One region of the Pseudomonas sp. SWRI18 genome, then DNA from elsewhere that is predicted to be linked to it. Evidence: riboswitches for the same ligand, from Rfam matches in the RefSeq annotation. Region 1 holds a riboswitch; each other region holds the start of a gene.

Region 1 (10,258 bases):
CCACCAGCGACACTTCCGGCATGTCCAGGCCTTCGCGCAGCAGGTTGATCCCCACCAACACGTCAAAGGTGCCCAGGCGCAGGTCACGGATAATCTCCACGCGCTCCACGGTGTCGATGTCCGAGTGCAGGTAACGCACGCGCACGCCGTGGTCGGCCAGGTAGTCGGTCAAGTCTTCGGACATGCGCTTGGTCAGCGTGGTGACCAATACCCGCTCCCCGAGGGCAACACGCTTGCCGATTTCCGAGAGCAGGTCGTCGACTTGGGTCAGCGCCGGGCGGATTTCGATTTCCGGGTCCACCAGGCCCGTCGGGCGCACCAGTTGCTCGATCACCCGGCCGGCATGTTCGGCCTCGTAGTTGCCGGGCGTCGCCGACACAAAGATGGTCTGCGGGCTGATGGCTTCCCACTCATCGAAGCGCATCGGCCGGTTATCCAGCGCCGACGGCAGGCGGAAGCCGTACTCCACCAGCGTCTCTTTACGCGAACGGTCGCCCTTATACATGGCGCCGACCTGCGGCACGCTGACGTGGGACTCGTCGATCACCAGCAGCGCGTCGGGCGGCAAGTAGTCATAAAGGGTCGGCGGCGGCGCGCCGGATTCGCGGCCCGAGAGATAGCGCGAGTAGTTTTCGATGCCGTTGCAGTAGCCCAGCTCCAGGATCATCTCCAGGTCGAAGCGCGTGCGCTGCTCCAGGCGCTGGGCTTCGACGAGCTTGTTGTTGGCGCGCAGGTACTCCAGGCGCTCGGCCAATTCGGCCTTGATGCCCTCGATGGCGCCCATCAGGGTTTCGCGCGGGGTCACGTAGTGGCTTTTCGGATAAAAGGTGAAGCGCGGCAGTTTGCGGATCACCTCACCGGTCAACGGGTCGAAGGCCGACAGGCTCTCGACTTCATCGTCGAACAGCTCGATGCGGATCGCTTCCAGGTCGGATTCGGCCGGGTAAATGTCGATCACATCGCCCCGCACGCGGAACGTGGCGCGGGCAAAGTCCATGTCGTTGCGCGTGTATTGCAGGCTGGTCAGGCGGCGCAGCAGCTCGCGCTGGTCGAGTTTGTCGCCGCGGTCGACGTGCAGCACCATCTTCAGATAGGTTTCCGGGCTGCCCAGGCCGTAGATGCACGACACCGTGGTGACGATGATCGCGTCCTTGCGCTCCAGCAACGCTTTGGTCGCCGACAGCCGCATCTGCTCGATGTGGTCGTTGATCGACGCATCCTTCTCGATAAAGGTATCGGAGGACGGCACGTAGGCTTCGGGCTGGTAGTAGTCGTAATAGGAAACGAAGTATTCCACCGCGTTGTTCGGGAAGAACGCCTTGAACTCGCCGTACAGCTGCGCGGCCAGGGTCTTGTTCGGTGCCAGCACCAGCGTGGGACGGTTGATCTGCGCGATCACGTTGGCGATGCTGAAGGTCTTGCCCGAACCGGTCACCCCGAGCAGCGTCTGGTGGGCCAGGCCGGCCTCGATGCCTTCGACCATCTGGCGAATGGCTTCCGGCTGATCGCCAGCGGGTTCAAAGCGGGTGACGAGTTGGAAATCCGACATAACGTACCTCGTGTAATCACCCCCGGACTGTAAACCCGTCGAGGACGAAATAGACCACCGCCCGCGAAAATCCAAAGCGGGCAGTAGGAAAAAACCATGATAGCCATAGAAGTGGTGGCGGATGTGTCGGGTTTCAAGGTAATCGTCCTACGTGCCCTGTCCGATCTCTATTGCAATAAGACTAACGGTCGGCAAATAAACCGAAAAACTTGGCCGAAAAGCCGTTTAGGCTGTCGCCCTCGGCGGTGATGGCCTCTATACTAGCTCCCCGTTTGTGCACCGCTCTAGTGCATTCGGCTGGAGCGCGACACGTCCCTCCCTTCCCCCATAGAGCTGCCGCAAAAATGAGCCTGTTCTCCGCTGTCGAAATGGCACCACGCGATCCAATCCTGGGCCTCAACGAAGCATTCAACGCCGACACACGAACCACCAAGGTCAACCTTGGCGTGGGCGTTTATTGCAACGAGGAGGGGAAGATTCCACTCTTGCGTGCCGTTGCCGAAGCGGAAGCCATTCGCGTAGCGCAACACGCCGCCCGGGGCTACTTGCCGATCGACGGCATCGCGGCCTACGACAAGGCTGTGCAAACCCTGCTGTTCGGCGCGCAATCGCCCCTGCTCGAAGCCGGCCGCGTCGTCACCGTGCAAGCCGTTGGCGGCACCGGCGCGCTGAAGCTGGGCGCCGACTTCCTCAAGCAACTGCTGCCAGACGCCGTCGTCGCCATCAGCGACCCGAGCTGGGAAAACCACCGCGCCCTGTTCGAAACCGCCGGTTTCCCGGTGCAGAACTACCGCTACTACGACGCCGCCACCCACGACGTAAACCGTGCCGGCCTGCTCGAAGACCTCAACGCCCTGCCGCCACAGTCCATCGTGGTGTTGCACGCGTGCTGCCACAACCCGACCGGCGTCGACCTGAGCCCGGCCGACTGGCAAAACGTGCTGGACGTGGTCAAGGCCAAAAACCTCGTGCCGTTCCTCGACATGGCCTACCAGGGTTTTGGCGACGGTATCCACGAGGACGCCGCTGCGGTGCGCCTGTTCGCTGAGTCCGGCCTGACCTTCTTTGTGTCCAGCTCGTTCTCCAAGTCGTTCTCCCTGTACGGCGAACGCGTCGGTGCGCTGTCCATCGTCGGCGACTCCAAGGAAGAAAGCGCGCGCATCCTGTCCCAGGTCAAGCGTGTGATCCGCACCAACTACTCCAACCCGCCGACCCACGGCGCGGCCATCGTCGCGGCGGTGCTCAACAGCCCAGAGCTGCGTGCCCAGTGGGAAGCCGAGCTGGCCGAGATGCGCCTGCGCATCCGTGCCATGCGTGAGCAGATGGTCGCCGAATTGGCCAAGGCTGCGCCGGGCCACGACTTCAGCTTTGTCGGCCGCCAGCGCGGGATGTTCTCCTACTCCGGCCTGACCGTTGAGCAAGTCACCCGCTTGCGCAGCGAATTCGGCATCTACGCCTTGGATACCGGACGTATCTGCGTGGCGGCGTTGAACCAGTCGAACATCAATGCGGTCACACAGGCAATCGTTCAGGTGCTGTAAACGGTAGCGGTGGCACAAGGAGGGGAAGCCGATGGCTTCCCCTTTTTCGTGTCCAGCCCCTAGACTGAACCTCGACCGCCCCTTTGCTGTGAGAACCCTATGAGAAACGACGACCTGGACCTGCGTGCCGACCGCGACGAACTGGACCACTTCACCCCACGCGCGCCGCAAGCCAAGCGCCAGAAAAGCCTGGTGCTGCAAGTGGCGCTGGGGGTGTTTTTGGGTGGGTTGGCGCTGTGGTTGGTGCAACTGGGCGCGACGGCGATCATGGCCAAGTTAGCCATGGGCACCCTGCAATTCGGCGGCTGATAAGGCCACAAACTGTGGGAGCTGGCTTGCCTGCGATGCCAGCACCTCGGTGTATCAGGCAAACCCGGCTGATGCTATCGCAGGCAAGCCAGCTCCCACATTGGATCTATGGCGCTACCAGATCGCGCTCCTCCAGGAGTTTCACGAAGCTGTTCAAACTCTGCGACACCGTGCCCCGGCGCCAGATCAGCCAAGTGTTCAACACGCGGTAACTGTCGGCCAACGGCCACACACTCACCGCCGCAAAGCCCGGCATGTTTTCCAGCATGCTGCGCGGCATCAAGGCCAAACCCGCCCCGGCGCTGACACAGGCGAGCATGCCGTGGTAGGACTCGATCTCGAAAATCCTGCCAGGCGCCGCGCCATCCTGTGAAAACCAGCGTTCAAAGTGGTGCCGGTATGAGCAGTTCGAGCGAAACGTATAGATATTCTCGCCATTCACGTCCTGCCCGCGCGTGATCGGCGCGTGGTGCAGCGGCGCGACCACCACCATTTCCTCCTCGAACACGGCCACGCCCTCCAGCGTCGAGTGCAGCACCGGGCCATCGACAAAGGCCGCGGTCAGGCGTCCCGACAGCACGCCTTCGATCATCGTGCCAGAAGGCCCGGTGCTCAGGTCCAGCTCGACCTTGGTGTGCTTCTGATTGTACGCCGCCAGCAAGGCTGGAATGCGCACGGCCGCCGTGCTTTCCAGCGAACCGAGGGCGAACGCGCCCTGGGGCTCCTCCCCCGCCACCGTGGCTCGGGCTTCCTGCACCAGGTCGAGAATACGCCGCGCATAGCCGAGGAAATTCCAGCCGGCCGGTGACAGGCGCAGGCGGCTTTTCTCGCGGATAAACAACTCCACGCCCAGATCCTGCTCCAGTTGCTTGATGCGCGTGGTCAGGTTCGACGGCACGCGATGAATCAACTGCGCGGCGGCGCTGATGCTGCCTTGCTCAGCAACGGCCTTGAAGATTTCCAGCTGCACCAGGTCCAAGTCATTCTCCAATCGTGAATGTATCGCTTAATATTATTCAGTTTCCAGAAAAGATACAGCCCCGTAGGCTGGGTCCATCTCATTCATTCAGCCGGACGGTGCCATGAACGCTATTTCCCACCAGACCCACGCCTTGTCGATCAACCCCGCCAATGGCGAAACGGTTGCCAGCTACGCCTACGAAAACGCGTCTCAACTGGACGCCGCCCTTGAGCGTTCCACCCAAGCCTTCCGCACCTGGCGCCGCCAGCCGGTCAGCCAGCGCGCCGAGTTGCTGCTGAGCCTGGCCAGCGCCTTGCGTGAGCAGGCAGAAGAAATGGCCCAGACCATCACCCTGGAAATGGGCAAGCCCATCGCCCAGGCCCGTGCCGAAATCGAAAAATGCGCGCAACTGAGCGAATGGTACGCAGCCCACGGCCCGGCCATGCTCGCCTCGGAACCAACCCTGGTGGACAACGGCAGCGCCCGCATCGAATACCGCCCGTTGGGCCCGATCCTCGCCGTGATGCCGTGGAACTTCCCGGTGTGGCAAGTGCTGCGCGGCGCCGTGCCGACCCTGCTGGCCGGTAACACCTACGTGCTCAAGCATGCGCCGAACGTGATGGGTAGCGCCTACCTGATCCAGCAGGCATTCCACAAAGCCGGCTTCGCCGAAGGCCTGTTCGAAGTGATCAACGTGGCCAACGACGGCGTGTCCAAGGCCATTGCCGACCCGCGCATCGCCGCCGTCACCCTGACCGGCAGCGTCCGTGCCGGCATTGCCATTGGTTCCCAGGCCGGCGCCGCGCTGAAAAAATGTGTGCTGGAACTGGGCGGCTCCGATCCGTTCATCGTGCTCAACGACGCCGACCTCGACGCCGCCGTGCAAGCCGCGCTGATCGGCCGTTTCCAGAACAGTGGTCAGGTCTGCGCAGCCGCCAAGCGCCTGATCATCGAAGCGGGTGTGGTGGAAGCCTTTACCGCCAAATTCCTTGAAGCCAGCCGTGCCCTGGTGATGGGCGACCCGACTTCAGCCTCCACCTACATCGGCCCGATGGCGCGCTTCGACCTGCGCGACGAACTGCACGGCCAGGTCCAGGCCACGCTGGAAGAAGGCGCGACGCTGCTGCTGGGTGGCAACAAAGTGCCCGGCGCCGGCAACTACTACGAGCCTACGGTGCTGGCCAACGTCACCGACCAGATGACCTCGTTCAAACAGGAACTATTCGGTCCCGTGGCGTCGATTATCACCGCGCGCAACGCCGACCACGCCGTAGCCCTGGCGAACGACAGCGAGTTCGGCCTCACCGCAAGCATCTTCACCACAGACCCGGCCAAGGCACGCGACATTGCCGATCAGCTGGAAACCGGCGGGATCTTCGTCAATGCCTTCAGCGTTTCCGACCCTCGTGTGGCGTTTGGTGGCGTGAAAAAGAGCGGTTTCGGGCGCGAGCTGTCGCACTTCGGCGTACGCGAATTCTGCAATGCGCAGACCGTGTGGCTGGATCGTAAGTAAGCCAAAAAAGAACTGAAAACACCGGAGATCAATTGTGGGGGCCTCTGTGGCGAGCGGGCTTGCCACAATAAGCCCGCTCACCAACAGACTCAGCAGCGCACATGCCGCCGCACACACTGCACCAGCCCGTCCAGCGCCTGGGACTTCACCGGCGCCAGCACGCAAACGGTATGCGCCTGCTCGCCTTCCGTCACGGTCAGGGTGTAATGCACCTGGCCGGGGTTACCCGGAGCCGGCGCTTCACTTTGCGGCAACTGAAAGAAGTCCGACGCCTCTATCAGCTGCCGCAACTCCTGCTGGTCGGGTTCCGGTAGTGCATCGAGCGTCAGGGTACGTGGCTTGGCCAAGCCTGGGAAAAACCCAGGCCCGCCGTTTTCCTTGAGCGAAATTTGCATGGTTGTTCCTCACGTCAGACCGTAATGCCGACCGCTTGCCAACCGTCCTTGACCGCCTGCTGCTCTTCCTTGCCCACGCCGTAGAGTCGACCGGCAATATCATAGGTGATGCGTGCAAAGCGCAGGAACCCGGAGTTCGGGCGCAGCCGCGCATCGCGCAACGCGTCGTACCAGATACGCCCGGCGCGCTCCCAGGCGAACCCGCCGAGCTTCGTCGCCACCTGGTAAAACGCATGGTTGGGAATGCCCGAATTGATGTGCACCCCGCCATTGTCCTCGTAAGTCTGGACAAAATCATCCATGTGCCCAGGCTGAGGGTCCTTGCCCAGCAGCTTGTCGTCAAACGCGGTGCCGGGGGCTTTCATCGAACGCAACGCGGTGCCTTTGATCTTTTTGGTGAACAGACCCTTGCCGATCAACCAGTCGGCGTCCTGCGCCGATTGCTGCAACGCATATTGCTTGATCAGTGAACCGAACACGTCCGACAGCGACTCGTTCAGCGCCCCGGACTGATTGAAATACATCAGCTTGGCCTCGTCCTCGGTGACGCCATGGGCCAATTCATGACCAATCACGTCGAGGGCGATGGTGAAGCGGTTGAACAGTTGCTCATCGCCATCGCCGAACACCATCTGGCTGGAGTTCCAGAACGCGTTGTTATAGTTCTGGCCAAAATGAACCGTGGCGTCCAACGCCATACCGGCATCGTCGATGGAGTTGCGGTCGAAGACCTGTTCGAAAAAATCAAAGGTGGCGCCCAGGCCATCATAGGCCTCGTCCACCGCTGCGTCACCGCTGGCGGGCTGCCCTTCGCCACGCACCAGCGTGCCCGGCAGGCTGTCGGTGCCCTCGGCGCTGTAGATCGAGCGACGCTTGCCGGCGCCCATCGCAAGGGCCATGTGCGCGGGCCCTTTGGCCGGCACCGCGACCATGCGCAGTGAGCGGAACGTGCTGTCCTTGGCGCGGGTGCGTAATGCAACGTCGCGTTGGGTTTTATCGCCGTTGCGCGCGATCTGGTCGAGCATGTACGGCGGGATCAGGCAGAAAATCGGATGACGGTGAGGCTGGCGAACACACATGGGCTGACTCCCTTTGGCATGTGACAACGTCCAAGTAATCGATTCAGGATAGCTTCCCGGGTTCAATGCGCCTCATCAATTGTCATTAAGCTATGTTGCAGTCGTGTTTATTCAAGGAGGACTTACCGATGCCAGCACGTAAAGCCAAGATTGATCTTTCGCACCGCCCAAGGCTCGCCGACCTGCACCCGCTGCTCGCGCCCAGCCCTGCCCTGCTGGAGGCCAGGGCGGCGACGCCCCGCGTCACCGCCGCCAAGGACCTCAAGGACCGGCGCGGCTATGCCGAGGATTTCCTCGGCGGCTTCGCGGTGCCCTGGCCCACGGTCGAGCAACGCCTTGCGAGCGATGTACAGACGCAGAAAAACGGCGGCGAACGCCTGGACTACACGCACTTCTCGGTAACGATGTCACGTTCGCGGCGGCTGGCGCTGTATGTAGGCGCCAACATCGATGGCGCGCAGCATGTGGACGTGGCCCGCAGCAACGACACCTGGGCCTACGACGGTCGCCTGCCGATCGACGCACAGGTGGGCGAGGACCTGTACGCTGGCAACGGTCTGGATCGCGGCCACCTGGTACGCCGGCAAGACCCCAATTGGGGCGACGAGGCGAAGACCGCCAACTTCGACACCTTCCACTTCACCAACTGCTCGCCGCAGATGAGCGGGTTCAACCAGAAGACCTGGCTGGAACTCGAGGACTACATCCTCGATAACACCCAACGCTGGAAAGCCCGCGCAACGGTGTTTACCGGCCCGGTGTTCAGCGACGACGACCGGGTGTACCGGGGCGTCAAGATCCCCAAGGCGTTCTGGAAAGTCGTCGCTTACCTCAGCGATGATGGCAAACCCTCCGCCAGCGCCTACATGATTGACCAGAGCCGCGAACTGGGCCAGCTCGACCTGATGTTCGGCCAGCTCAGGACCTACCAGCGCAGCGTGATCCAGATCGAACGCCTGACCGGCATCCGTTTCGCCAACCTGGCCGACTACGACGGCTTCAGCAACGAAGAGCGCGCCACCGGCACGCGCATCGAAGCGCTGATCCAGGGCCCGGACGACATTCGTCTCTGACGGGACGCGCCTTGGGCTATTTCGCCAGGCGCTAATCAACTACCATACCGCGCCGGTTCCCAAACGGGACTAATAGGGAATCCGAAGCGCGGTACACCCGCGCCAATCGGAACTGCCCCCGCAACTGTAGGTGCCGAGCCTGCTCCTTGATGCCACTGGACCCGTCCGGGAAGGCTGGAGCGTGGCGACGACGCATCAGTCAGGAGACCTGCCGGCGCAAGCTCTATCACTAACCGGCGGGGTGTCCGGGAAGGACATTCTTGCCTGCCTGTACCACAGCGCTCGAGCGTCTATTTCCAATACCGTACCTCCCCAGTTCCACGTACGGTTCACCCGGAGATCGCTCCATGCTGCCACGCGTTACCGCCCTGCTCGCCGGCATCGGCTTCTGTGCCCTGGCCCACGCCGCGCCCACCCACTACCCGCTGAGCGTGGAAAACTGCGGCAGCCACCTCAGCTTCCAGCAAGCGCCCGCCCGCAGCGTGACCATCGGCCAGGCAGCTACCGAGATGCTGTATGCCTTGGGCGTGGGCGACAAAGTGGTCGGCACGTCGCTGTGGTTCAACAGCGTATTGCCGCAGTTCAAGACGCAGAACGACACCATCGAGCGCCTGGCCAACAACGAGCCGAGCTTCGAAGCGGTGATCGCCAAGCGCCCGCAACTGGTAGCCGCCGAGCTGGAATGGGTGGTCGGCGCGCACGGTGTAGTGGGTACGCGCGAGCAATTCCATGAACTGAAGATCCCGACCTATCTGTTGCCTTCCGACTGCGAAGGCAAGGACAACCTGGTGGGCGCCGACGGCACGCGACTGCAGCCGTTTCGCATCGAGACCATTTACAAAAGCATCAGCCAACTGGCGCAGATCTTCGACGTACAGGATCGCGGCCAGCAGTTAAATGACGAACTCAAGGCGCGTCTGGCCAAGTCCATCGCCACCGTGCAAAACAAAGGCCTCAAGCACGCCAGCGCACTGGTGTGGTTCTCCAGTTCCGAAATGGCCAGCGACCCGTACGTGGCCGGCCATAAAGGCGTTCCCGAATTCATGCTGCAGACGCTGGGCTTGCACAACGTGGTGCAGTCCGATGAAGAGTGGCCCGCCGTCGGCTGGGAAACCATTGCCAAGGCCAACCCGACCTTCCTGGTGATCGCACGCATGGACCGCCGCCGCTACCCCGCTGACGATCATGAAAAGAAACTCGCTTTTTTGCGCAGCGATCCGGTGACGCGCAACATGGACGCGGTTAAAAACAACCGCATCATCATTCTCGACGCCATGGCGTTGCAGGCCAGCATTCGCACGTTCGACGGCCTTGAACAATTGGCGGCCGCCATCGACGGCTACGACCTGCGCAAATGATCCGCGCCCTACTCGCCCTGGCCTTGCTGCTGATCGCTGTGCTCGCCGGCGTGGCCATCGGCGAAACCGCCATCTCGCCGCAAGTGGTGCTGCAGGTACTCGCCAACAAACTATGGGCTGCCGGTTATGTGCTGGACCCCATCGATGAAGGCGTGGTGTGGAACTATCGGCTGACGCGCACGCTGGTCGCCGCCGCCTGCGGTGCCGGGCTGGCGACGTGCGGGGTGATCCTGCAGTCGTTGTTGCGCAACCCGCTGGCCGATCCGTACCTGCTGGGCATCAGCGCCGGCGCCTCGACCGGCGCGGTGCTGGTGGCATTGATGGGCGTCGGTGGCGGGCTGGTGTCGCTGTCGGCCGGTGCGTTTGCCGGGGCAATGGCGGCATTCGCCCTGGTGATCCTGCTCGCGCGCGCCAGCGGTTCCTCCAGCGGCACCGGCCAGATCATCCTCGCCGGCATTGCCGGTTCGCAGCTGTTCAATG
Region 2 (10,258 bases), on a different contig from region 1:
CCCACGGATTCAAGCCGGAGTGAGGGCACACCGAGCCCAAGCGAGGTGCCGAGTGGTGGGGCAAGAGCCTTTTGGTTACTTTTGGGCTCTTTCCAAAAGTGACCCGCCGTAAGGGCGGAACCAATAGCCGCCGTTACCCAAATAACGGATATGTACACGGGTCAACCCCAACAGCCTGGTCGGCCCAAAGGCCGCCACGGCAACAAACTGTTTTGTGATCTGCCCAAGATAGCCTACTTGGCCGCCGACACCCGCCACACCGTATTCCCCACATCATCCGCCACCAGCAAGCCCCCCTGCTGATCAATCACCACACCCACCGGCCGGCCCATGGCCTTTTCATCCTTATCGAGAAACCCGGTCAGCACATCCACCGGCTGCCCCTTCGGTTTTCCACCTTCAAACGGCACGAAGATCACCTTATAACCACTGTGCGGCTTGCGATTCCACGAGCCATGCTGCCCGATAAACGCGCCCTGGGTGAACGGCGCCGGGAGTTTGCTGCCTTCGGCAAAGGTCAGGCCCAACGAAGCGGTGTGCGGGCCGACCGCGTAGTCCGGCGCAATCGCCTTGGCTACCAGGTCCAGGTTCTGCGGCGTGACGCGCACATCCACATGCTGGCCGTAATAACTGAACGGCCAGCCATAGAAGCCGCCATCCTTGACCGAGGTGATGTAGTCAGGCACCAGGTCGCTGCCGATCTCGTCACGCTCGTTCACCGCCGTCCACAGTTTGCCGCTCTTTGGTTCCCACGCCATGCCGTTCGGGTTGCGCAGGCCGGAGGCGAAGAGGCGGTGCTGGCCGCTGGCGCGATCCACTTCCCAGATCGCCGCCCGGCCCTGTTCCGCGTCAAGCCCGTTTTCGCCGACATTGCTGTTGGAGCCCACGCTCACGTACAGCTTGCTACCGTCCTTGCTGGCCACCACGTTTTTGGTCCAGTGGTGGTTCAGCGGGCCGCCCGGCAGGTCGACGACTGTCGTGCCGGCGTCCTTGATCGCGGTTTCACCCGGTTGATAGGCGAAGCGCAGCAGCTTGTCCGAGTCGGCCACGTACAGGTCGTTGCCGACCAGCGTCATGCCAAAGGGGGAATTGAGATTTTCCAGGAACACGCTACGTGTCTCCGCGACGCCGTCGTGGTCGGCGTCACGCAGCAGCGTGATACGGTTCGGGCTTGGCACGCCGGCGCCGGCACGGCCCATGACTTTCTCCATGACCCAGCCCCGGATCCCTTTGGCGTCGTCCGGTTTGGGCGGCGCGTTGGTTTCCGCCACCAGCACATCGCCGTTGGGCAGCACATACAGCCAGCGCGGATGGTCCAGGCCTTCGGCGAACGCCGCCACCTGGGTGCCGGCGGCGGCTGTCGGCTTCACGCCCTCGGGCCAGCCGATGGCCGGGGCGATATTGACGGTGGGGATCAGGGTTTTGTTCGGTTCGGGCAACTGGGGCGACGGCCCGGTACCGTCGGAGACCTGAAGGGTGGAGCTTTCACCGCAGGCCGCGAGGCTGCCGGCGACCATGATGAGTAGGGCGAGTCTTGTTTTGTGCATGGTGTACTCCTTGATACCTGTAAGGGTAGAGGAGGGCGACGGTGCGATGGTTCAAGTGCACCACCAGCTTTAATTGACGCTCCACCCCCAACCCACTAACCTTCGCGGCTTGTTCCAGGTGCTCTGTGGCGTGCGCGTCGACAGAGTGAAACAGGGAAGCCGGTGAGCGAGCGCACTTGTACACAGTGCTGCCGCGATCCCGGCGCTGCCCCCGCAACGGTAAATGAGTCAAGACGCTGCCTTTATTGCCACTGTATCCGTGTGATATGGGAAGGCGCAGCGTTGGCCTGCTGTGCATGCAGCGGCCACTCATGAGCCCGGAGACCGGCCTGAAACATCCAACAGCATCACGGTGGGCGATGCTTGGCTGTCTGTTTTTTGTTTTTTCCTGCCCGCCGTTTTTGTCCAGCCCCAACGGAGAGCTGCCATGACCGATTCCCCCGACCGCGACGAACGCCACCTGGCGCGCATGCTGCGTAAAAAAGCCGTGATCGACGAACGCATCGCCAATTCCCCCAACGAGTGCGGCTTGCTCCTGGTGCTGACCGGCAACGGCAAAGGCAAGAGCAGCTCCGCGTTCGGCATGCTCGCCCGGGCCATGGGCCACGGTATGCAGTGCGGCGTGGTGCAGTTCATCAAGGGACGCCACAGCACGGGCGAAGAATTGTTCTTCCGCCGTTTCCCCGAGCAGGTGCGTTTCCACGTCATGGGTGAAGGCTTCACCTGGGAAACCCAGGACCGCCAGCGCGACATCGCCGCCGCCGAAGCGGCCTGGGCGGTGTCCCGCGCGATGCTGCAAGACCCGAGCATTGGCATGGTGGTGCTGGACGAACTCAACATCGCCCTCAAGCACGGCTACCTCGACCTGGACCAAGTGCTCGGCGACCTGCAAGCCCGGCCGCCGATGCAGCACGTGGTGGTCACCGGCCGTGGCGCCAAGCCTGAGTTGATCGAGATGGGCGACACCGTCACCGAAATGGGCATGCTCAAGCACGCGTTCCAGGCCGGCATCAAGGCACAGAAGGGCGTCGAACTTTGAATCAGCCCCGTCATTGCCCGGCCGTATTGATCGCCGCACCGGCGTCCGGCCAGGGCAAAACCACCGTCACCGCCGCGCTCGCCCGTTTGCACCGCAACCTGGGGCGCAAGGTACGCGTGTTCAAATGCGGCCCGGACTTCCTCGACCCGATGATCCACGAACGCGCCAGCGGTGCGCCGGTGTATCAATTGGACATGTGGATGGTGGGCGAGCAGGAAAGCCGTCGTTTGCTGTGGGAAGCCGCCGGTGAGGCGGACCTGATCCTGATCGAAGGCGTGATGGGCCTGTTTGACGGCACACCTTCCAGTGCCGACCTGGCGCGCCACTTCGGCGTGCCGGTATTGGGCGTGATAGACGGCACGGCCATGGCCCAGACCTTCGGCGCGTTGGCGCTGGGCCTGGCGCGCTATCAGCCGGATCTGCCGTTCGCCGGCGTGCTGGCCAACCGCGTCGGCACCCTGCGCCATGCGCAATTGCTGGAAGGCAGCCTCACCGAGGGCCTGCGTTGGTACGGCGCGCTGTCCCGCGAAACCGGTATTGAATTGCCTAGCCGTCACCTGGGCCTGGTGCAAGCCAGCGAACTGAATGACCTCGATGTACGCCTGGACGCCGCCGCCCAGGCGTTGGGCAGCAGTTGCGAAGTGGCCTTGCCGCCGCCGGTAACCTTCGCTGCGCCACAGGTGGTCAATGCTGAGCCGCTGCTCAATGGCGTGCGTATCGCCGTGGCCCGTGACGAAGCCTTCGCCTTCACCTACGGCGCCAGTCTTGACCTGCTGCGGGCAATGGGCGCCGAGTTGAGTTTCTTTTCTCCGATCCATGACCACGCCTTGCCCGACGCCGACAGCCTCTATCTACCCGGCGGTTACCCGGAGCTGCATCACCAGGCCCTGTCGGCAAACACGCCGATGCTCGACGCGATCCGCGCTCACCACGCGGCCGGTAAACCCTTGCTCGCCGAATGCGGCGGCATGCTCTATCTGCTCGACTCGCTCACCGATGTCGACGGCACCCGCGCCGAACTGCTCGGTCTGTTGCAGGGCGATGCGGTGATGCAGAAGAAGCTGGCGGCGTTGGCGTTGCAAAGTGTGGAGCTGCCGGAAGGCACGTTGCGTGGCCATACCTATCACCATTCCCTGACCAGCACTGAATGCCAGCCGATTGCCCGTGGCCTGAGCCCCAATGGCGGGCGCGGGGCCGAGGCTGTTTACCGACAAGGGCGGATGACGGCTTCCTACGTGCACTTTTACTTTCCATCCAATCCATCGGCGGTGGCTGCATTATTTGCGCCGGATCTTGAGACCGCTATCGCAGGCAAGCCAGCTCCCACATCGGCAGCGTTCGCAGATCAAAATGTGGGGGCGGCGGTGCGACGATTCGACTTGCTCGCGAAGAGGCCATGACTGACAACGCCTTCCCCCAGGCCGACCGCGACGCCGTCTACCGCGCCATCGCCGAACGCCGCGACATGCGCCACTTCAGCGGCGGCACGGTGGCTCCCGAATTGCTGCACCGCCTGCTCCAGGCCGCGCACCAGGCACCCAGCGTGGGCCTGATGCAGCCCTGGCGTTTTATCCGTATCAGCGACCGCCAACTGCGCGGGCAAATCCAGCAACTGGTGGAAGAAGAACGCATCCGCACCGCCGAAGCCCTGGGCGAGCGTTCCGATGCGTTCATGAAACTCAAGGTCGAGGGCATCCACGACTGCGCCGAAGTGCTGGTGGCCGCGTTGATGGACGATCGCGAGCGGCACATTTTCGGCCGTCGTACCTTGCCGGAAATGGACATGGCCTCGCTGTCCTGTGCAATTCAGAATCTGTGGCTGGCGGCCCGCGTCGAAGGGCTGGGCATGGGCTGGGTCTCGCTGTTCGAGCCACAAGCGCTCGCCGACCTGCTGGGTTTGCCGCCTGGCGCAAAACCCCTGGCCGTGCTGTGCCTGGGCCCGGTGACCGAGTTCTACCCGGCGCCGATGTTGCAGCTCGAAGGCTGGACCGAACCCCGGCCGCTGAGTGACATGTTGTATGAGAATGTGTGGGGAGTGAGTCAATGAGTGTGGCCTTGCTGTGTGTGGCTGCAGTGGCGCTGGATGCGCTGCTGGGCGAGCCCAGGCGCTGGCATCCGCTGGTGGCGTTCGGCAATTTCGCCGGGCGCATCGAGCAACGTTTCAACAGCGGTGGCCGCGGTTGGCGCAGCCATGGCGTGACCGCGTGGTTTATTGCCGTGGTGCCGCTGACCTTGCTGGCCACGGCGTTGTCGTGGGCGCCCTATATCGGCTGGGTCCTGGAGATCCTGACGTTGTACCTCGCCCTTGGCATGCGCAGCCTGGGCGAGCATGTACTCCCGGTGGCCCAGGCCCTGCGCAGCGATGACCTGGAAGAGGCGCGCACGCGCGTGAGCTATCTGGTCAGCCGCCAGACCAATGAGTTGGACCCTACCGAAGTCGCCCGCGCGGCCACCGAATCGGTGCTGGAAAACGGCAGCGATGCGGTGTTCGCCGCGCTGTTCTGGTTTGTGGTCGCCGGCGTGCCGGGCGTGGTGCTGTACCGCCTGAGCAACACCCTCGACGCCATGTGGGGCTATCGCAACGAACGCTTTGAGCGCTTCGGTTGGGCGGCCGCAAAAATCGACGATGTGCTGAACTATATTCCCGCACGCCTGGTGGCATTGACCTACGCCGTGCTGGGCAAGACGCGCCTGGCGCTGCGTTGCTGGCGCACCCAGGGGCCGACCTGGGACAGCCCCAATGCGGGGCCGGTGATGGCCGCCGGTGCGGGAGCCTTGAGCGTTGAGCTGGGTGGTCCGGCGATCTATCACGGCGAAGTGCACCAGCGCCCGCAGTTGGGCGAAGGTCCGGCGGCGGATGCCGATTCGATTGAGCGGGGCTGGCAACTGGTGCAGCGCGGCGTATGGTTGTGGCTGCTGATCCTGTGCGTGGGGGCGCAATACTATGCTTGAACACGGTGGCCGGCTGCGCAAGGCAGCGATTCAGTACGGGATAGCCGAGGCCGACTGGCTGGACCTGTCCAGCGGCCTCGCGCCCTGGCCCTGGCCGATCCCCGAGATCCCCCTGCGGGCCTGGGCGCGCCTGCCGGAAACCGACGACGGCCTGGAGCAGACCGCAAGCGCCTATTACGGCGCCGCGCATTTATTGCCGGTGCCTGGTTCCCAGGCGGCCATCCAGTTGCTGCCACGCCTGCGCCGCTCCGGCAAGGTCGGCGTCCTCTCGCCGTGCTATGCCGAACACGCCGAGGCCTGGCGCCGAGCCGGTTACGTGGTGCGCGAAGTGCAAGAGCAGGAAGTTGATTTCTTTCTCGATGTGCTCGACGTGCTGGTGGTGGTCAACCCCAACAATCCCACCGGCTTGAGCCTGGCTCCCCAGCGTTTGCTGGACTGGCACTCGCGGCTGGCCCAGCGCGGCGGCTGGTTGGTGGTGGACGAAGCGTTCATGGACGTGACCCCCGAACTGAGCCTTGCGGGCCAGGCGCATCAGGTCGGCCTGATTGTGTTGCGCTCGTTCGGTAAATTCTTCGGCCTGGCCGGCGTGCGGCTGGGCTTTGTATTGGCCGAGCGCAAGCTGCTCAAGTTGCTGGCCGAACAGGTCGGCCCTTGGGCGGTCAGCGGGCCCACGCGGGTGCTGGGCCAGGTGTGCCTGCGCGACAGCGCCGGGCATGCACGGCAGCGCGCACGGTGCATCGAGGCCGCCCAGCGCTTGTTCGACATGCTTGAGGGCCATGGCTTTTACCCCCAGGGCGGTTGCGCCCTGTTCCAGTGGCTGATCACGCCTCACGCCGAGCGCATGCACGAGTTCATGGCCCAGCGCGGCATCCTGCTGCGCCTGTTCGTGCATGACAGCAGCCTGCGTTTCGGCCTGCCCGGCACCGAGGCCGACTGGCTGCGCCTGGACCAGGCCCTGGTCGCCTACAAGGACGCGACATGAGTACGCTGATGGTGCAAGGCACCACCTCTGACGCCGGCAAGAGTACGTTGGTGACGGCGCTGTGCCGCTGGCTGGTGCGCCAGGGCGTGGCGGTCGTGCCGTTCAAACCGCAAAACATGGCGCTTAACAGTGCGGTGACCGCCGAAGGTGGCGAAATCGGCCGCGCCCAGGCGGTGCAGGCCCAGGCCGCCAACCTGGCGCCGCACACCGACATGAACCCGGTGCTGCTCAAACCCAACAGCGACACCGGCTCCCAGGTGATCATCCACGGTCGCGCCGTGACCAGCATGAACGCGGTGGCCTATCACGACTACAAAGCCATCGCGATGCAGGCGGTGCTGGCCTCCCATGCACGCTTGAACCAGGCCTACACCGTGGTGATGGTGGAAGGCGCCGGGTCGCCCGCGGAAATCAATCTGCGCGCCAATGACATCGCCAACATGGGCTTTGCCGAAGCGGTGGACTGCCCGGTACTGCTGATCGCCGATATCAATCGCGGCGGGGTGTTCGCCCACCTGGTCGGCACCCTGGAGCTGCTCTCGCCAACGGAGCAGGCGCGGGTCAAAGGGTTCATCATCAACCGTTTTCGTGGTGACATCGCCCTGCTGCAGCCGGGCCTGGATTGGCTGCAAGCGCGCACGGGAAAACCCGTGGTGGGCGTGTTGCCCTACGTGATGGACCTGCATCTGGAAGCCGAAGACGGCATCGACAAACGTCAGGTCGACAAGGCTGCCCAAGTGCTCAAGGTGGTGGTGCCGGTGTTGCCGCGCATCAGCAACCACACGGATTTCGACCCGCTACGCTTGCATCCGCAGGTGGACCTGCAATTCATCGGGCCAGGCCAGCCGATCCCCGCTGCCGACCTGATCATCCTTCCCGGCTCGAAAAGCGTGCGCAACGACTTGGCCTATCTGCGCGCCAATGGCTGGGATGTCGCTGTGTCACGGCATCTGCGCTATGACGGCAAAGTGCTCGGCATTTGCGGCGGCCTGCAGATGCTCGGCGAGCAGGTGCACGACCCGCTGGGCCTGGAAGGGCCGGCAGGCTCGAGTGACGGCCTGGGGTTGCTGGCGTTCAGTACCACGCTTGCGCAAGAGAAACAGCTGCGCAATGTGCGCGGTCGCCTGTTGCTGGAGGACGCCGAGGTCAGCGGCTATGAGATTCATGCGGGCGTGACGTGCGGCGAAGCCTTGGCGAACGCGGCGGTGCGCCTGAACGACGGGCGCAGCGATGGCGCCCAAAGCGCGGACGGGCAAATTCTCGGGACCTACCTGCATGGCCTGTTCGAAACCCCGGCCGCGTGCAGCGCCTTGCTGCGCTGGGCGGGTTTGCAGGACGTGCAGGAAGTGGATTACCACGCGTTGCGCGAGCGGGATATCGAGCGCTTGGCTGACTTGGTGGAAAACTATCTGGACACTGAATTGTTGCGCAAACTATGCGGGATTCAGCAGTGAGTGAATGCACTGACTATTCAACGGATGCACTGCAATCCAAATGTGGGAGCGGGCTTGCTCGCGAATGCGGTGGTTCAATTAAAGCGCCGGCGACTGACACACCGCATTCGCGAGCAAGCCCGCTCCCACAGGGGATCTTGCCAGTGTCAAAAAAACCACCGGCGAAACAAGGTGTCATCCTATGCATCAACTAATCCTCGGCGGCGCTCGTTCCGGCAAAAGCCGTCTCGCCGAAAAGCTCGCCAGCGACAGTGCCTTGCCCGTCACGTACATCGCCACCAGCCAAGCGCTGGATGGTGAAATGAATGAGCGTGTAGCCCTGCATCGCCAACGTCGCCCGGACCACTGGGGCCTGATCGAAGAGCCCATCGAGCTGGCGCGCGTGCTGCGTGAAAACGCGGCGCCCGGGCAGTGCCTGCTGGTGGACTGCCTGACCCTGTGGCTGACCAACCTGCTAATGCTCGAAGACCGCGCGCGCTTGGCGTTCGAGCGCGACCAAGTGCTGGAAAACCTGGCCGCGCTGCCGGGTGAAATCATTTTTGTCAGCAACGAGACCGGCCTAGGTGTCGTGCCGCTGGGCGAATTGACTCGCCGCTATGTGGATGAAGCCGGTTGGCTGCATCAAGCCTTGGCCGAGCGCTGTCAGCGTGTGGTCCTGACCGTTGCCGGCCTGCCCCTGACTTTGAAAGGTACTGCGTTATGACGGAAACCTGGTGGCTCAACCCTTGTAAGGCGGTTGACGCTCAAGCGTACGAAGAAGCCCTGGCACGCCAACAGCAATTGACCAAGCCGGCCGGCTCCCTCGGCCGATTGGAAGCGCTGGCGGTGCAATTGGCCGGCCTGCAGGGCCAGGTCAAGCCGTCGGTGGATCAGCTGTGGATCGCCATCTTCGCCGGCGATCATGGCGTGGTTGCCGAAGGCGTGTCGGCGTTTCCCCAGGCGGTCACCGGGCAGATGCTGCATAACTTTGTCACCGGCGGCGCGGCCATCAGCGTATTGGCGCGGCAGTTGGATGCACCGCTGGAAGTGATCGACCTGGGCACGGTGACGCCAGCCCTGAACCTGCCCGGCGTGCGTCACCTGACTATCGGCGCGGGCACCGCCAACTTCGTCAAAGGCCCGGCAATGACCGAGGCCCAAGGGCAACTCGCCCTGCAGGCCGGTCGCGACAGTGCGCGGCGCGCGCTGGCAGCGGGGGCGCAGCTGTTTATCGGCGGCGAGATGGGCATCGGCAACACCACCGCCGCCAGCGCGCTGGCCTGTGCGTTGCTCGAATGCCGGGTCAGTGACCTCACGGGGCCAGGCACCGGGCTGGATGCCCAAGGCGTCAGCCGCAAGGTGGCGGTGATCGAGCGTGCATTGGCCTTGCATGCCGGGCAGCGCGGTGATGCATTGCACACGCTGTTCAACCTCGGCGGCTTTGAGATTGCTGCGCTGGTGGGTGCGTACCTGGCGTGTGCCCAGGACGGCGTGGTGGTGCTGGTGGACGGGTTTATCTGCAGCGTCGCGGCGCTGGTCGCCACACGCTTGAACCCGGCCTGCCGTGAATGGTTGGTGTTCGGCCATCGCGGCGCCGAGCCCGGCCATCATCACGTGCTGCAAAGCCTTGACGCGCAGCCGCTGCTGGAACTGGGCTTGCGCCTGGGCGAAGGCAGCGGTGCGGCATTGGCGGTGCCGTTGTTGCGCCTGGCCTGTGCGCTGCACGGGCAGATGGCGACGTTCGCCGAAGCCGCCGTGGCGGACCGCCCGGCATGACCTTGCGCCTGGACCTGCTGCGCCACGGCGAAACCGAACTGGGCGGCGGCTTGCGCGGCAGCCTGGACGATGCCCTCACCGCCAAGGGCTGGGCGCAGATGCGCGCGGCGGTGGCGCAGCAGGGGCCATGGGACCGCCTGGTCAGTTCGCCGCTGCAACGGTGCGCGCGGTTTGCCGAAGAACTGGGCGCTCGGCTCAACCTGCCGGTGACCCTGGAAAAAGACCTGCAAGAGCTGCACTTCGGCGCCTGGGAAGGGCAGAGTGCGGCGGCCTTGATGGAGACCGATGCGCAAGGGCTGGGTCTGTTCTGGGCCGATCCCTACGCTTTTACGCCGCCGCGGGGGGAGCCTGTCATTGAGTTTTCCCAGCGAGTGCTCGGCGCAGTCGCACGCTTGCATCAAGCCCATGCCGGTGAGCGTGTGTTGTTGATCAGCCATGGCGGTGTGATGCGGCTTTTGCTGGCGCAGGCGCGCGGCTTGCCTCGGGAGCAACTGTTGAATGTCGAGGTCGTTCACGGTGGGCTGTTCAG
Region 3 (10,258 bases), on a different contig from region 1:
CTCGCCGTCAATAACGCCATGCGCGCCCGCTGGCGATAAGCGTCATCAAACAGTTGCGCCAGCAGGCCCTTGGCGTCAGTGAGTGCACGATGCCGGCGGGTGGACGCCGACGCATCGACAATCACCAGCCACAATTCATGGGCCGAACGGCTGCGCAGGTGAAACCGCAAATCCTCGCGGGATTGCGGCCGACCGCCGAGCAAGGTGCCCGGCCAATCGATCGAGCCCTGCCTGGCACTGCGCGCCTTGCCCTGCCTGCCGCTGTCCAGTCGGCCCGACTTGGGCCGGGCATCCGCCCCCGTGTCAGGCCGGGGGCGAATGCCTAGGGCTTTTTTGGCCAGCTCGGCACGTCGCGACGAGCGCCCGTGGGCAACGCCGCTGCGGGCATGTCGCCCCACTGGCCCTGGGCCGGCGAGGTGTCGGAGGCTCCAGGCGACTGCCCTTCGCTCGGCGGGCTGGCCGGGGGCGCTTGCTCTTGTCGACGATGGCGCAGGGCAAATTCGGCAACCGCTTCGATGTCTTGCTCGGCGATAGCGCTGGCGCCGCGCCAAGCGGCATGGGCCCTGGCGCCGCGCAGCCAGACCAGGTCCGCGCGCAGCCCATCGACACCGGCGGCGAAACACCGCTCGGTGATTTGCGCCAGCGCCTGGTCATCCAGTTCGATACGGTCCAGCTGCGCCCGCGCCTGGGTGCAGCGTTCGCGCAGTGCCGCCTGCTTATGGGCCCATTGCGCACAAAACCCAGCCGGGTCGCTGTCGAAATCCAGGCGACGACGGATGATCTGCCCGCGTTCGGCCGGCAAGGTCTGCCCGCTCAGCGCCACATTGAAACCAAAGCGGTCGAGCAGTTGCGGGCGCAACTCGCCCTCCTCCGGGTTCATCGTGCCGATCAACACGAAGCGCGCCGAATGGCGATGGGAAATGCCGTCGCGCTCGATCAGGTTGGTGCCGCTGGCGGCCACATCCAGCAGCAGGTCCACCAGGTGATCGGGCAGCAAGTTGACCTCGTCGACGTAGAGAACGCCGCCGTCAGCCTTGGCCAGCACGCCAGGGGAAAACTGCGCGCGGCCTTCGCCGAGCGCGACGTCCAGATCCAAGGTGCCGACAAGGCGCTCTTCGGTGGCGCCCAACGGCAGCGTGACGAACTGGCCGCTGGCCAACAGGTCGGCCAAGCCACGCGCCAGGGTCGACTTGGCCATGCCACGCGGGCCTTCGATCAAAACACCGCCGATCTTCGGATCGATGGCGGTCAGGCACAGCGCCAGTTTCAAATCGTCGGCGCCGACCACGGCGGACAGCGGGAAATGGGGAGTATCAGTCATGCGAATCCTCGGTCAATTTCATCGCTCAGGGATGCCCTCAATGGGGCTGCTACGCAGCCCAACGCGGGGCAAGCCCGCTCGCCACAACAAGTCAGGCGCGGCATCTCAGCTGTCTTCTTCTATATCCAGCAACAGGTTTTCCAGCGCCTCGCGGTAGGCCCCCGGCTCTTGCCACATGCCGCGCTGCTGGGCTTCGAGCATGCGCTCGGTCATGTCGCGCAGGGCATCGGGGTTGTGCTGTTGCACAAAGTCCCGGGTGTCGGGGTCGAGCAGGTAGGCATCGGCGAGCAAGGCGTATTGGTGATCGTCAATCAGTGCCGTGGTGGCGTCGAAGGCGAACAGGTTGTCCACGGTCGCGGCCATCTCGAACGCACCTTTATAGCCGTGGCGCTTCACACCCTCGATCCACTTGGGGTTGGCGGCGCGGGAACGGATCACCCGGTTCAGCTCTTCCTTCAGGGTGCGGATCTTCGGCAGGTCCGGCTGGCTATGGTCGCCATGGTAACTGGCGGCCTTGTCGCCACTCAGGGTTTCGACGGCGGCGAGCATGCCGCCCTGGAATTGGTAGTAATCGTTGGAATCCAGCAGGTCGTGCTCGCGGTTGTCCTGGTTCTGCAACACCGCCTGCACCTGGCTCAGGCGCTGGGCGAATTGTTCGCGGGCGGCGGTGCCTTCGTCGGAGCCGCCATAGGCGTAGCCCCCCCAATTCAGGTAGACCTCGGCCAAGTCGTCGCGGCTTTGCCACAGGCGACCGTCAATCGCGCCCTGCACGCCCGCACCATAGGCGCCGGGCTTGGCGCCGAAGATGCGCCAGCCGGCCTGCCTGGCCGCCGCCGCCTGGTCCAGGCCGGACTTGAGCAGCGCTTCACGCTCACTGCGCACTTTAGCGGCCAGCGGGTTCATGTCATCCGGCTCATCCAGCGCGGCCACCGCCTGTACCGCCGCGTCGAACAGGCGAATCAGGTTGGCGAAGGCATCGCGGAAAAAGCCGGACACACGCAGCGTCACATCCACACGCGGGCGGTCGAGCAGGCTGATCGGCAGGATTTCAAAGTCATCCACCCTCTGGCTGCCCGTCGCCCATACCGGGCGCACGCCCATCAACGCCATGGCCTGGGCGATATCATCGCCGCCGGTACGCATGGTGGCGGTACCCCAGACCGACAGGCCGAGCTGGCGCAAGTGGTCGCCGTGGTCCTGCAGGTGCCGTTCCAGTATCAGGTTGGCCGATTGGAAGCCAATGCGCCAGGCGGTGGTGGTGGGCAGGTTGCGCACGTCGACGCTGAAAAAGTTACGCCCGGTCGGCAGCACGTCGAGGCGCCCGCGACTCGGTGCGCCACTGGGTCCGGCGGGCACAAAGCGGCCGCTCAGGGCATCCAGCAAGCCACGCATCTCCGCCGGGCCGCAGGCGTCCAGGCGTGGCGCAACCACGCTAAGCAGGCTTGCGATCACCGCCTTCACGTCCTCCCACCCGGGCGCGTCCAACTGTTCCAGCGGCCCTTGCAGCGCCTGCTCGATCAAGCGGGCCGCGTACAGCTCCAGGCGCTCGCGGGTATCGCCGGCGGTGCGCCACAGCTGCGCGTCTATCTGCTGCAATACCTGCGGGCGGCGTTCGGTCCAGGGTTCGGCCAGGGCGCAATCGAGCGGATCAAAGCCCAGCTCGAACGCCTTGGCCAATGCGCGCAGCAAACTCGATTGCGCGCCACGGCCATCGCCACGCGGGATGCGCAGCAGGGCAAGCAAGGTGTCGATTCGCAGACGGCCTTGAGGCGACTCGCCAAAGATGTGCAGGCCGTCACGGATCTGCGACTCCTTCAGATCGCACAGGTAAGTGTCCAGGCGCGGCAGCCACACGGCCGCGTCGGCATCGCTCTCCAGCTCCAGCTCCTGGTCGATACGGGTTTCGCGCACCAGTTTGAGGATATCTTTCTGCAGCTCCAGCGCGCGGCGTGGGTCGAGCAGCTGTGCTTCGTAATACTCGTCGGCCAACAGTTCGAGGTTACGCAACGGGCCATAGGTTTCGGCGCGGGTCAGGGGTGGCATCAGGTGGTCGATGATGACCGCCTGGGTGCGCCGCTTGGCTTGGGCGCCCTCCCCCGGATCGTTGACGATGAACGGGTAGATATTCGGCAACGGCCCCAACAGTGCATCGGGCCAGCAGTTTTCCGAGAGACCGACGCCCTTGCCCGGCAGCCATTCCAGGTTGCCGTGCTTGCCCACGTGGATGACGGCGTGGGCGCCATAGGTATGGCGCAGCCAGAAGTAGAACGCCAGGTAACCGTGGGGCGGCACCAGGTCCGGGTCGTGGTAAACGGCGCTGGCATCCACCTGATAACCCCGCGCCGGCTGGATGCCGACAAAGGTCAGGCCCAGGCGCAGACCGGCGATCATCAGGCGGCCGTCGCGGAACATCGGGTCGTTATGCGGCGCGCCCCAGCGTTCCAGCACCGCCTGGCGGTTGGCCTCGGGCAGGCGCTTGAACATCGTTTCGTAGGCGTCCAGGTCCAGGCTTTGATGGCAAGGGCGCAGGTCGAGACTGTCGAGGTCGTTGGTCACGCCGCCGAGCAGCGCGTGGATCAGCTCAGTGCCGCTGTCGGGCAACACGTGCGGCAGCGGATAGCCTTCGGCTTGCAGGGCGCGCAGGATATTCAGCGCCGCCGCCGGCGTATCCAGGCCGACACCATTGCCGATACGGCCGTCGCGGGTCGGGTAGTTGGCGAGGATCAGCGCGACGCGTTTGTCTGCGTTCGCCACCCGCGCCAGTTCGACCCAGCGGCGCGCCAGCTCGGCGACGAAATCCATGCGCTCGGGCGCGGCGCGGTAGCACACCACGTCCGACTGGCTGCGCTCGCTGCGCCAGGCCAGGTCCTTGAAGCTGATCGGCCGGCTGATAATGCGCCCGTCCAGTTCCGGCAAGGCGATGTGCATCGCCAGGTCGCGCGGCCCGAGGCCTTGCTCGCTGGCCTCCCAACCGGGCTGGTTGTCCTGGGCGCAGATCGCCTGGATCACCGGAATATTGCGGCGAAACGGGCGCAAGTGCGGCGCCTCCGGGCTGGATTGGGCAAACCCGGTGGTGTTCAGGATCACCGCAGCGCCGACTTCATCCAACCAGTCTTCGACCGTCGCCAGGCAGCCGGGCTCTTTAAGGCTGGCCACCGCCATCGGCAACGGGTTCAGCCCCGCTGCCTGCAAGCGCTGGCAGAACACCTCGATAAATCCGGTGTTGGCCGCCTGCAAATGTGAGCGATAGAACAGCACCGCCGCCACCGGCCAGTCGGCGTTCCAGTCCGCCTGCCAGTCGCTCAGGCGGGCATTGGCGTGGCGCGGATGATAAATCGCGGTGCGCGGCAGGGTTTGCGGCTCGGCCCAGGCGTAGTCGCGGCCCAGATAACCGGCGGCCAGGCATCGATAGAAATCCAAGGCATTGGCCAGCCCGCCCTGACGCAGGAAGTGCCAGAGGCGGTCGCGTTCCTGCGGCCCTACGGTGCTGAGGCTGCTGAGCTCCGGGTCCGGACGATCATCTCCCGGCACCAGGATCAGCTGTACGCCGCGCTCGGCCAATTCCACCAGGCGCTCAATGCCGTAGCGCCAATAGCCGATGCCACCGTGCAGCGAAATCAGGATGACCTTGGCATGGCGCAGCACTTCATCGACGTACAGGTCGACCGACGCGTGATTCTGCACCTGCATCGGGTTGGCCAGGCGAAAGGTCGGGTAATCGCCCGGCAGTTGCTGCGCCGCTTCGGCAAGCAGCGCCAGGCTGGAGTCGCCGCTGCACAGGATCACCAGTTCAGCGGGGGTCTGGCCAAGGTCGGCGATGTTGTCGTCCGAGACGAAACCACCGGGCTGGGTCCTGAGCAGGTGCATGGGTCAGGCGCTGAGGGCGGCGCGCAGTTGCGCTTCGAGGCCGGCGGCGTCCAGGTCCTGGCCGATCAGCACCAGCCGCGTGACGCGTGCTTCATCGGTGCCCCAGGCGCGGTCGAAGTGTTTGTCGAACCGCGTGCCCACGCCCTGGATCAGCAGGCGCATCGGTTTGTTGGGGATCGCTGCGAAACCCTTGACGCGCAGGATGCCGTGCTGCACCACCAATTGGCTCAAGGCGTCGAGCAGCAAGGCTTCGTCGGCTTGCGGCAGGTCGATGGAAATAGAGTCAAAAGCGTCGTGATCGTGATCATCTTCACCGTCATGGTGTTGATCGTGATGGCTGTGGCGTCCGTCGATATGCTCCTCGGAACCTGCGCCCAGCCCGATCAGCACATCCAGCGGCACGCGACCGCTGCTGGCCTCGATGACTTTCACCGCCGGCGGCAGTTCTTCGGCGACTTCCAGGCGCACGCGGGCCAGGTCTTCGGCGCTGATCAGGTCGGCCTTGTTGAGGATCACCAGGTCGGCGCTGGCCAGTTGGTCGGCGAACAGCTCGTGCAGCGGCGATTCGTGGTCCAGGTTCGGGTCGAGTTTGCGCTGGGCATCGACCTGGTCCGGGAACGCGGCGAACGTACCGGCGGCCACGGCCGGGCTGTCGACCACGGTGATCACCGCGTCAACGGTGCAGGCGCTGCGGATTTCCGGCCACTGGAAGGCTTGCACCAAGGGTTTTGGCAGGGCCAGGCCCGAGGTTTCGATGAGAATGTGGTCGAGGTCACCACGACGCGCCACCAATTCGCGCATCACCGGGAAGAACTCTTCCTGCACGGTGCAGCACAGGCAGCCGTTGGCCAGCTCATAGACACGGCCGTTGGCTTCTTCCTCGGTGCAACCGATGGAGCACTGCTTGAGGATTTCACCGTCGATGCCCAGCTCGCCAAATTCGTTGACGATCACTGCAATGCGCCGGCCCTGGGCGTTGTCGAGCATATGGCGCAGCAACGTGGTTTTGCCCGAACCGAGGAAGCCGGTAACGATGGTGACGGGAAGTTTGGCCAGTGTTTTCATCGGATGCCCTTTGGGGCGGGCATACGGGACGATAGGCCCTGCGACGGCGCGCAGCAGCGGATTTCGTCACCGGATCACCCCGCCCGGTTGAATTGAAAATCGGTTGCGAGGCAGGTCTCCTGGCTTGGGGCTTGCGGGTCTTGCGACCGGCACCGGCTGCGCCTTCCCGCCCGTTGAGGCAGTGGCGTGGCAGTCGGATAAACCCTTCACAGTTGCGGGGGCAGCCGCGGCTTGAACCGCGTTCCCTTCTTAGCTTCGGCCTGGGCCGAAGAACCTCGAGGGTGCAAGGCTACAGGGGCTCGCCGAATTTGACTACCATCGCCCGCCCATGCTCTTCTACCCACCTTGTTTCGGGTGCCCTTCACAGGGTGAAACGGGAAACCGGTGCGTCATGGTTCTTTAATCAAAGGCCTGACCAGTCCGGTGCTGCCCCCGCAACGGTAAGCGAGCGAAGCGTCATATCCACTGTGCCCCAGGCATGGGAAGGCGACGTTTTCAGGCAATAAGCCCCTCGCAAGCCCGGAGACCGGCCCGAAAAATCAGATAACAAACCCGCGGTGGGCGGGCGCTGTTCAGAACCCTGCGTGCCTGGCTCGCGGGGTTTTCATGCGCTCGTTCGCTCATGACACCTGAAAGGGACGCGCCATGTCGATCATCAGCAGCACCTCGCACTCCGCCAGCAGCACCACGACCCTGAGCCAACGCCTGACCGCCGCCATCGGTGCGTCGATTCTCGGCGCCTGCCTGGTATATTTCGCCGGTTTTTCGCACATCGAGGCGGTGCACAATGCTGCCCACGATACCCGCCACAGCGCCGCGTTCCCGTGCCACTGAGGCCTGCCGACATGATCAAGCGTATTGCACAAACCGCAGGCTTCACTGGCTTGCTGGCCGCCCTGCTGCTGACCCTGCTGCAAAGTTTCTGGGTAGCCCCGTTGATTCTGCAGGCGGAAACCTTTGAACAGGCCCCGGCTGTCACTGAAGTTGCCCACGAGCATGCTGCCGGCGTTGCGGCGCACACCCACGACGCAGGCGCCTGGGAACCGGAAGATGGCTGGCAGCGTGTGCTGTCTACCACGGGCGGCAATCTGGTCGTCGCCGTCGGCTTTGCCTTGATGCTCGCAGGCCTCTACACCTTGCGTGCTCCAACCCGTACCGCCCATGGCGTGCTGTGGGGCCTGGCCGGCTATGCCACCTTCGTGCTGGCGCCGACAATGGGTCTGCCGCCCGAGTTGCCGGGCACCGCCGCTGCTGATCTGGCGCAGCGGCAGATCTGGTGGATCGGCACCGCCGCGTCTACCGCTGTTGGAATCGCCCTGGTCGTGTTTGGCCGCAACTGGCTGCTCAAGGTGCTGGGCACGGCGATCCTGGTCGTTCCCCATGTGATCGGCGCTCCGCAGCCGCTGGTGCATTCGATGCTGGCGCCAGAGGCGCTGGAAACGCAGTTCAAGATAGCTTCGCAGCTGACCAACGTCGCATTCTGGCTGGCCCTGGGCCTGATCAGCGCCTGGTTGTTCCGGCGCAACCGCGACGGTCAATACTCGGCATGACCCTGGTGGTCGGCCTGGGTTGCCAGAGGGGTTGCGACGTTCACGCCCTGCTGGCCCTGTTTGACGGCGCCCTCGCCGAGGGCGGTATTGAGCGTCAACAGGTAACCGCGCTGGCCAGTATCGACCGAAGGCAAGACGAGCCAGGATTAATCGCATTGGCGCGCTTATTGAAACTGCCTTTACGCTGCTTCAGCGCAGAACAATTGGCGTTTTATAAAGACCGCCTGAGCCACAAATCCGACGTCGCCTTTGCCCATACCGGCTGTTACGGCGTCGCCGAAAGCGCCGCCCTGGCCCTGGCCGAAGACCTCTCCAACGCCCCTGCCTATCTGCGGATCACCCGCAAAAAAGCCGCCCAGGCCACCTTTGCATTGGCGTGGACCGGTTGAAACCCGATAATCGCCCTCTGCAATCATGAGCAATCTTCATGCTCATGCGTTTTTGAACAGGATTTTCCATGACCGTCTACTTCATTGGTGCAGGCCCCGGCGACCCGGAATTGATCACCGTCAAAGGCCAGCGACTGATCCGCAGTTGCCCGGTGATCATCTACGCCGGCTCGCTGGTGCCGGCGGCGGTGCTGGAAGACCATCAGGCGGAACAGGTGGTCAACAGTGCCGAATTGCACCTCGAGCAGATCATCGACCTGATCAAGACTGCACACGCGCAAGGCCATGACGTGGCGCGCGTGCACTCCGGCGATCCGAGCCTGTATGGGGCGATCGGCGAGCAGATCCGCCATCTGCGCGAGCTGGGCATCCCGTTCCAGATCATTCCCGGCGTCACGGCGGTAGCGGCGTGCGCGGCGTTACTGGAAACCGAGTTGACCCTGCCGGACATCGCCCAGAGCGTGATCCTGACCCGCTATGCCGACAAGACCCGCATGCCGGCCGGTGAAGATTTCGACAGCCTGGCGCGGCATGGCACCACCATGGCAATTCACCTGGGAGTCAACCATCTGGAGAAGATCGTCGCCGAACTGCTGCCGCACTATGGCGCCGATTGCCCGATTGCCGTGGTGCACCGGGCGACCTGGCCGGATCAGGATTGGGCGCTGGGGACGTTGAGTGATATCGGCGAAAAGGTCGCGGCCAAAGGCTTTCGGCGCACGGCGCTGATCATTGTGGGGCGGGTGCTCGCCAACGATAGCTTCAGCGAGTCGTCGCTGTATCGAGCTGGCCATGCGCACCTCTATCGCCCCTGAATATGCGATCAAAACTGTGGGAGCGGGCTTGCTCGCGAATGCGACGTGTCAGTCAAATCATTGGTGACTGACCCAACGCTTTCGCGAGCAAGCCCGCTCCCACAGTTGATGTAATTTGCCTGATAGATATCGCAAAACATTGAATTTTAAGTATAAAAAACGGCGCTCACGGGGCGCCGTTTTTTTGTCCGCAGTGAACACCTTACTCAGTAGTAGGCATTTTCTTTCTGCGTGTGGTCGGTCACGTCACGCACGCCCTTGAGCTCTGGGATACGCTCAAGCAGCGTGCGCTCGATGCCTTCGCGCAGGGTCACGTCCGCCTGGCCGCAGCCCTGGCAGCCGCCGCCGAACTTGAGCACGGCGATGCCGTCCTCCACCACGTCGATCAGGCTGACCTGGCCGCCATGGCTGGCCAAGCCAGGGTTGATCTCGGTTTGCAGGTAGTAGTTGATGCGGTCGTTCACCGGGCTGTCGGCGTTGACGCTCGGCACCTTGGCGTTCGGCGCCTTGATGGTCAACTGGCCGCCCATGCGATCGGTGGCGTAGTCAACCACGGCGTCATCCAGGAAGGCTTCGCTGAAGGCGTCGATATACGCGGTGAAGCTTTTCAGCCCCAGGGCGGTGTCTTCAGGCTTCTCTTCGCCGGGCTTGCAGTAGGCAATGCAAGTCTCGGCGTACTGGGTGCCGGGTTGGGTGATAAAGACGCGAATGCCGATACCCGGGGTGTTCTGCTTGGACAGCAGGTCAGCCAGGTAATCATGGGCGGCGTCGGTAATGGTAATGGCGGTCATGGAAACTCCTCACAGGCTTGCCCGCAGTTTACGCCAAAATATTACGCAGGTACAAAGTCCTAGTATTTTTGTCGGAAAAGCCCTGCACGCCTGACAGACGTTCTCGTTTGAGAGGACAGTATCAGGCCGATGCATGCGTCGAATAACATGAACGAAATTCATGAAAAACCTGCCCTGCTCAAAATCGGCACAGGTTTGTTATGATTCGTGCCCTCCGTAATGCCTGACCAGAGTAGTCCCATGTCCGATCGTAGCGTTCGTCTGCAAGCCCTTCACCAAGCCCTCAAGGAACGTATCCTGATCCTCGACGGCGGCATGGGCACGATGATCCAGAGCTACAAGCTCGAGGAGCAGGACTACCGTGGCAAACGCTTCGCCGACTGGCCGAGCGACGTCAAGGGCAACAACGATCTGCTGGTAATCACCCGTCCGGACGTGATCGGCGGGATCGAGAAGGCTT

The links. A riboswitch is a leader RNA that binds a small molecule or an ion and turns the genes downstream of it on or off. The one in region 1 is predicted to bind cobalamin.
Region 2: linked by a shared signal. The riboswitch ahead of cobO (cob(I)yrinic acid a,c-diamide adenosyltransferase) and the one ahead of H0Z09_RS18145 (ABC transporter substrate-binding protein) in region 1 are both predicted to bind cobalamin.
Region 3: linked by a shared signal. The riboswitch ahead of H0Z09_RS16105 (CbtB-domain containing protein) and the one ahead of H0Z09_RS18145 (ABC transporter substrate-binding protein) in region 1 are both predicted to bind cobalamin.

Annotation. Positions count from the first base shown of each region.
Region 1 covers NZ_JACCQQ010000016.1:97,004-107,261, forward strand. Annotated here, with positions in the region: gene uvrB (excinuclease ABC subunit UvrB) at 1-1,549, opposite strand, end outside; gene H0Z09_RS18110 (amino acid aminotransferase) at 1,894-3,090, shown strand; gene H0Z09_RS18115 (hypothetical protein) at 3,190-3,399, shown strand; gene H0Z09_RS18120 (LysR family transcriptional regulator) at 3,506-4,378, opposite strand; gene H0Z09_RS18125 (aldehyde dehydrogenase family protein) at 4,482-5,873, shown strand; gene H0Z09_RS18130 (protealysin inhibitor emfourin) at 5,963-6,268, opposite strand; gene H0Z09_RS18135 (M4 family metallopeptidase) at 6,283-7,347, opposite strand; gene H0Z09_RS18140 (DNA/RNA non-specific endonuclease) at 7,476-8,420, shown strand; cobalamin riboswitch at 8,457-8,651, shown strand; gene H0Z09_RS18145 (ABC transporter substrate-binding protein) at 8,768-9,778, shown strand; gene H0Z09_RS18150 (iron ABC transporter permease) at 9,775-10,258, shown strand, end outside.
Region 2 covers NZ_JACCQQ010000036.1:22,765-33,022, reverse strand. Annotated here, with positions in the region: gene H0Z09_RS26010 (sorbosone dehydrogenase family protein) at 234-1,547, opposite strand; cobalamin riboswitch at 1,647-1,895, shown strand; gene cobO (cob(I)yrinic acid a,c-diamide adenosyltransferase) at 1,975-2,586, shown strand; gene H0Z09_RS26000 (cobyrinate a,c-diamide synthase) at 2,583-3,986, shown strand; gene bluB (5,6-dimethylbenzimidazole synthase) at 3,983-4,633, shown strand; gene cbiB (adenosylcobinamide-phosphate synthase CbiB) at 4,630-5,538, shown strand; gene cobD (threonine-phosphate decarboxylase CobD) at 5,531-6,520, shown strand; gene H0Z09_RS25980 (cobyric acid synthase) at 6,517-7,974, shown strand; gene cobU (bifunctional adenosylcobinamide kinase/adenosylcobinamide-phosphate guanylyltransferase) at 8,156-8,677, shown strand; gene cobT (nicotinate-nucleotide--dimethylbenzimidazole phosphoribosyltransferase) at 8,674-9,729, shown strand; gene cobC (alpha-ribazole phosphatase family protein) at 9,726-10,258, shown strand, end outside.
Region 3 covers NZ_JACCQQ010000013.1:122,615-132,872, forward strand. Annotated here, with positions in the region: gene H0Z09_RS16085 (VWA domain-containing protein) at 1-269, opposite strand, end outside; gene H0Z09_RS16090 (AAA family ATPase) at 323-1,321, opposite strand; gene cobN (cobaltochelatase subunit CobN) at 1,427-5,188, opposite strand; gene cobW (cobalamin biosynthesis protein CobW) at 5,192-6,253, opposite strand; cobalamin riboswitch at 6,345-6,546, opposite strand; cobalamin riboswitch at 6,589-6,803, shown strand; gene H0Z09_RS16105 (CbtB-domain containing protein) at 6,899-7,087, shown strand; gene H0Z09_RS16110 (CbtA family protein) at 7,099-7,803, shown strand; gene H0Z09_RS16115 (cobalamin biosynthesis protein) at 7,800-8,192, shown strand; gene cobM (precorrin-4 C(11)-methyltransferase) at 8,261-9,007, shown strand; gene nfuA (Fe-S biogenesis protein NfuA) at 9,214-9,798, opposite strand; gene metH (methionine synthase) at 10,039-10,258, shown strand, end outside.